Regions from separate parts of the Granulicatella elegans genome, predicted to be linked through region 2. Evidence: predicted binding sites of a transcription regulator. Region 2 holds the regulator's gene; the other holds the start of a gene.
The links. Region 2 encodes CtsR, which represses protease genes until heat stress. Its sites were predicted from a motif close to TTGGTCAAAAAAGGTCAAANA; they were not measured.
Positions count from the first base shown of each region.

Region 1 (3,447 bases), 270 kb from region 2:
AGTTGTCATACAAAATGTTCTCAGACATTTTGTTGATCCGATATTAGAGGTTACGAAAATCACTCCTGTCAGTTATCAATTTGGAGGTATTAAAACTGATACATTTGAAATAGTCATTGATGGTGTAGAGTATGTCTTCGTACCAGGTCAAAAGAAATGTATTTTAGGATGGGACAGTGGTTTATCAGGGCTATCTGGTCTTGACTGCAGTGAAGAAAGACAAGAATTAAGATATGAGTTAAAAAGATACTACAATCAACAATTGACAAGTTCACTTTTAATGGAAAAAGGCTTTTTGAATCAAGATTGTTCTCATATTCACTTAACGACTGAATATATCGATGAAAAAATTAATGGTTCGACTTCACCTTTAAGAGAAGTTGATATTCCTGCTTTATTAGTTGAGAAAAAGCCAACGTTTATAGGCTTAAAATTTATTGGGCATTATAATGTCATTTCAGGACAATTATCAATAGCAGAAAATCAAACAGAGGAAATCATTCAAAATATTCAAGAATTATTACTGCCAGAAGGACAAGGAAATCATTTTTTAAGAGAGTATCCAACTGTAGGAAGAAAATCACCTTTGTTTATTCAACAAAATCAATGGAATCCTGATTTGTTTGATTGTTATATAGATGATGCTGTTTCATTTTCAGAATTAAAAAGAGATGTAGAGCGAAATGGATTTAGTTTATTACGGGAAGATGAGTGGGAATATTGTTGTGGTGCAAGTTGTCGTCGGTTGTTTAAATGGGGGAATCAGTTGAAACGTCAATTATTCCATAAAAATATTTCTCCTTTATGGAAAGAGAATATGTTCGGATTGACGATTGCAAATGCTGAATTTGGTCCGGAATTAATTGATGATGAGCGTTATACGAAAGGTGGATGGTTAGAAGAGACTCATAAGGCACCGATTATTAATTTATTGCCATTATCGTCTTATTATCGTGGTGAGGGTGTTGAGGATAAGGAGAAGGAGTTAATTCCTGGATATTATTGCGTAAGAAAAGTGTTGCGTATCGATTCGAATTGATATGGCATCGAAAAGACTATTCATAGTAGCAAAGGACGAAAGCAAACCTGACGGTTTCATTGGTTGATAAAGGCTTCTATGAACTGGTCTTTTATTTTTTTGTCAAAAAGTCAAAAAAAGTCAAAGAAAATGTTTGACCTTTATTGACTAAAGATGTATACTATAAACATCAAAGAGATTTGATAACAAGAAATGGAAGAAAAAGAATGGGGGAAGCAAGATGAATATTGAAAAAATGACAACAATGATGCAACAATCACTTGCTCAGGCACAAGAAATTGCGCAAAATAGAAAACATCAAGAAATCGATGTCTCACATTTGTGGAAAGTATTTTTAACGCCAAATCATTTTGTGAGAAATCTATATGAAGATGTCCATGTTCCAATTTCAGAATTAGAAAAATTTGTGGATGAAAAGATTGATCAATTACCAGTCGTAGAAGGAAGTCAAGTCCAATATGGTCAAGGCTTAAGTCAATCTTTATATCAATTACTAACAAAAGCTGATGAAATTCGACTACAATTTCAAGATGAATATTTAGCAACTGAAGTGATTGTATTAGCTTTAATGGAAACCAATCATCCAATTAAAGAATTTTTATTGAAACATCAAGTAACAAAACAAGTATTACAAGAAAGAATTGAAAAATTGAGAGGAGGAAGTCGTGTGACTAGTCAAAATCAAGAAAATCAATATGAAGCATTAAAACAATATGCACAAAATTTAAATGAAGCAGTAAAATCTGGAAAACAAGATCCAGTAATTGGACGTGATGAAGAAATTCGTGATGTCATTCGTATTTTATCTAGAAAAACAAAGAACAATCCTGTATTAATCGGGGAACCCGGGGTAGGTAAAACAGCAATCGTAGAAGGTCTTGCACAAAGAATTGTACGAAAAGACGTTCCTGAAAATTTAAAAGATAAAGTCATTTACTCATTAGATATGGGAGCGTTAATTGCAGGAGCAAAATTCCGTGGAGAATTTGAAGAACGATTAAAAGCAGTTTTAGCAGAAGTTACAAAATCAGAAGGACAAATCATTTTATTCATCGATGAAATTCATACGATTGTTGGAGCTGGTAAAACAGAAGGTTCAATGGATGCTGGTAACTTATTGAAACCAATGTTAGCTCGTGGTGAATTACACTGTATCGGGGCAACAACATTAGATGAATATCGTGAAAATATGGAAAAAGATAAAGCTTTAGAAAGACGTTTCCAAAAAGTATTAGTTCATGAACCAACGGTAGAAGATACTATTTCTATTTTACGTGGATTAAAAGAACGTTTTGAAATTCACCATAGTGTAAATATTCATGATAATGCTTTAGTAGCAGCAGCAACTTTATCAAATCGATATATTACAGACCGTTATTTACCAGATAAAGCCATTGATTTAGTCGATGAAGCATGTGCAACAATTCGTGTAGAAATGAATTCAATGCCAACTCAATTGGATACAGTGACTCGTCGTTTAATGCAATTAGAAATTGAAGAACAAGCATTAAAAATGGAAAAAGATGAAGCAAGTAAGAAGCGCTTATCGATTCTTCAAGAAGAATTAGGAACATTACGTGAAGAAGCCAATAACTTAAAAATGAAATGGGAAATCGAAAAAGAAGAAGTGAATAAAATTCGTGATAAACGTGAGGAAATTGATCGCTTAAAACATGAATTAGATGAAGCTGAAGCTGAATATAACTTAGAAAAAGCAGCTGAACTTCGCCATGGTCGTATTCCTAAATTAGAAAAAGAAATTCAAGAATTAGAAGCTCAAGCAAAACTTCATGCCCAAGAAGATAATCGATTAGTACAAGAAGCTGTAACGGATGAAGAAATTGCTCGTGTTGTAGGACGATTAACAGGTATTCCAGTGACTAAATTAGTAGAAGGAGAAAGAGAAAAACTTCTTCAATTAGAAGATACGTTACATGAACGTGTGATTGGACAAGATGAAGCGGTTCAAAAGGTAGCAGATGCAGTCTTACGTTCTCGTGCAGGATTACAAAATCCAAATCGTCCAATCGGTAGCTTCTTATTCCTAGGACCAACTGGGGTTGGTAAAACAGAATTAGCAAAAACATTAGCAGAAAACTTATTTGACAGCCAAGACCATATGGTCAGAATTGATATGAGTGAATATATGGAGAAATTCTCAGTGAGTCGTTTAGTCGGAGCACCTCCAGGATATGTTGGTTATGAAGAAGGTGGTCAATTAACAGAGGCTGTTCGTCGTAATCCATACACGATTGTATTATTAGATGAAATTGAAAAAGCACATCCAGATGTCTTCAATATTTTATTACAAGTATTAGATGATGGTCGCCTAACAGATTCAAAAGGTAGAGTTGTTGACTTTAAAAATACTGTCTTTATTATGACAAGTAATATCGGTTCTCAATTTT
Region 1 covers NZ_CP085953.1:1,691,923-1,695,369, reverse strand. The annotation lists gene LK443_RS08400 (hypothetical protein) at 1-1,039, shown strand, start outside; gene clpB (ATP-dependent chaperone ClpB) at 1,260-3,447, shown strand, end outside.
Region 1: clpB (ATP-dependent chaperone ClpB) is a predicted target of CtsR. The motif match lies at 1,170-1,190, and genes of this name have one in related genera.

Region 2 (3,447 bases):
TTACAATGGATTATATCAAGTTCAAGCAGCGTTAGCGGAGATTGATTGTGAGTCAATGGTAGCAGCAGTTTGTAATAAAGCTGGGAAAGTACAGTTTATTGTCCAATTGATGCATCATAAGGAAGGGCAATTTTCGGCATTTTTTTATAAAACTGTTCGTGAATATCAACATAGAATGAAAGCAGAAGAGGCTATTGTTGCAATAGCGGAAACGGAAGAAGAGTTAGATGAAATTGAAGGATTACGTAAAGGCATTCAAATTGTCTTTGTTCCATTAGAGTTGATTCCGAAAAGTCAAAAAATGACATTAAGAGACCTAGGGATTACTCGTAAAAGAAAGAAATTATATCCATTAATGTTTAGTTTAAATGATTCTAAATTATTATCGAGAGATTTAAAAGTGTCAGAAGTGAATTTCTGTAAAAAAGTATTAGATTGGTTAACACAAGAAGGAAATCTTGCCTTACTTGCTTCTACTACAAAACCAACTGAAAGAAATACGTTACCAAAGATTACGTACAATCCAAAAAAACAAGAAAGTGTCTATGAACAAGGAGATATTCTTCCCTTTGAGGAAGAACTAACTTACGAAGAATTTATTGGGTATAAAGGAGAAAAACCAAAACTGTATGTGCCGGAATTATCTCTTTATCGTACGAAAAAAAGCATTCAATTTTCGATACCGGACACATTTGAAATCCGTTTAATGCTTTCTCCATCTCATTTTTATGGTGATGATGAGAAAAATGGACCTCAATATATTTTAATCATTACAACGGATATGGAAATAGCGCTTATTGAGCCAATGTATCAATTAGATCCTGAATTTATCCAAAATACGTTATTAGGTTTTTATAATGATGCACCAATGACTCCGGAAAGATGGGTGACAAGAGGAATTTTTGCCCCATTCTTGAAGGAGTGCTTAGATCCAATGATGGAATTTTTTAAAATTCCGTTTACAATTAGTACAGAAAGATCTCTTATTGATCTGTATTCTCATGAAGAGCTGTTTCACTTGATGACTTCTGATGTTCCGTATGATGATTTCGATGATTTCGATGATTTTGATGATTTTGATGATTGTAATGTTTTCAACTTATCTGAAGCACTTCGTGAAAGAAGAGATTTTCATGAAAAATCTAAAAAAGCTTCCTTTATAGAAAGTGAATTAGAAGAGTTACAATCTGCACTTTCGATGGCATTGGAATATATGAGTAACAAACCAATTGTTTCTACGAATGAGTTAAGGCATTTTTTACAAGAAAAGAAAATCAGTCCAATAAATATCCTTGCAGTACTTGACGGGTTAATTGAAGCGGGACGTCTGTTTCCAAATTTAAAGTAGGATCGTTGGATAGATGGAGATAGTTACATCCTGTTGGTGAGAAATCACTGGCAGGATTTTTTGAAATAAATGTAACAAAATTTCTCAGATGGAGTACTTTTTATTGGCAAAGAGAAATTTATTTTGTATAATGAAAGTCAAAGAAAGTCAAAAGGGAGGAGCGTTTGTATGCAACCGTCAAATATGTCGGATATTATTGAAGAATATTTAAAAAATGTCTTATTAGCACAAGAAAAAGTTGAGATTCGCCGCAGTGAAATTGCGGATCGTTTCAATTGTGTGCCATCACAAATCAATTATGTGATTAATACACGTTTTACGGTTCAACAAGGATATGTTGTGGAAAGTAAGCGTGGTGGTGGTGGGTATATCCGTATTATGAAAGTCAATTTAGTAGATGATATGGATATGATTGATGCCTTATTGGAAGTAGTTCCAGAAGAATTATCGATGAAACAAGCCAATCATATTTTACAAAATCTGTATGATAATGAGCTCCTCTCAAAAAGAGAAGCACAATTATTGTCTATTGCAATGTCGAAAGAATCATTAACAGAAGCAGAGCAATGTAGTAATCAACTTCGTAGTAATATGATGAAAAATATATTAACCAGTTTAAAGTATAAGTAGGGGTGACGTGAATGAGTGAAATGTTTACAGAAAAAGCACGGAATGCTATGGTATTCGCTGCTCAAGAAGCAATTTCTTTTAGGCATCAAGCAGTGGGTACGGAGCATTTATTATTAGGTCTAGTCATTGAACAAGAAGGGATTGCCGGAATCCTTTTAAGAGAAAGAGGGTTAACAGCTGAGAGTGTTCGTCAAGAAATTGAAGCATTAACAGGATATGGAAGCAATCGTAAAGAAATCGATCCCTATTTAATGCCTTATTCTCCTAGAGCTAAAAAAGTAGTGGTTGCAGCGACAGAAGAAGCAAAACGGTTGAAAATTCCTCAAGTAGGAACAGAGCATTTATTATTAGGCTTACTTCAAGAAGAAGTATTAGCAACGAAAATTATGCGTGATCATCAAATTGAATTAGAAGAATTAATGAAGACAATTTATGAAAAAATTGGCATTCAACCTTCAAAAGCTCGTTCAACAAAAGGTCAAGTGTCTGGTGGCAATGCCAAAGATAAAACCCCAACATTGGATAGCTTATCAAGAGATTTAACAGCCTTAGCTCGACAAGGGAAACTAGATCCAGTAATTGGAAGAAATGAAGAAGTTCGTCGTATGATTCAAGTGATTAGCCGCCGTACAAAAAATAATCCTGTATTAGTTGGGGAGCCTGGTGTTGGTAAGACTGCTATTGTAGAAGGATTAGCTCAACGTATGGTCAATGGTGAAGTTCCTGAAGAAATTGCTAGCAAACGTTTAATGATGTTAGATATGGGTGCTTTAGTAGCAGGAACAAAATATCGTGGTGAATTTGAAGAACGTATGAAGAAAATCATTGAAGAAATTTATACGCAGCAAGATGTGATTTTATTCATCGATGAATTACATACACTTATTGGTGCAGGTGGAGCAGAAGGAGCCATTGATGCTTCGAATATCTTAAAACCTGCCTTAGCTCGTGGTGAATTACAAGTCATTGGTGCAACGACTTTAGATGAGTATCAAAAATACATTGAAAAAGATGCTGCCTTAGAACGTCGTTTTGCTTCTATTCATGTAGAAGAACCAACTGCTGAAGATAGTATTCAAATTTTAAAAGGCTTGAGAAAACAATATGAAGCGCATCACCATGTTGAAATTACAGATGAAGCGATTCAAGCAGCTGTACAATTATCCGTTCGTTACATCACTTCAAGACGTCTTCCAGATAAAGCCATTGACTTAATGGACGAAACGGCTGCAAAAGCACGTTTAGATGTGACAACAAAAGTTTCTCCAATCGTATTATTAGAAGAAGAAATTTTACAGTTTGAACAATTGAAAAACCAAGCGATTCAACACCAAAACTTTGATGAAGCAGCCAAATTCCGTAAAAAAGAATTAGCGAAAAGAGATAAACTTGAAAAATTAATCGAAAAATTAGAAGCTTCACCAAAAACAGATTATATTGCTTCGATTGGAGAAGGGGATATTGCAGAA
Region 2 covers NZ_CP085953.1:67,291-70,737, reverse strand. The annotation lists gene LK443_RS00325 (hypothetical protein) at 1-1,348, shown strand, start outside; gene LK443_RS00320 (CtsR family transcriptional regulator) at 1,517-1,978, shown strand; gene LK443_RS00315 (ATP-dependent Clp protease ATP-binding subunit) at 1,990-3,447, shown strand, end outside.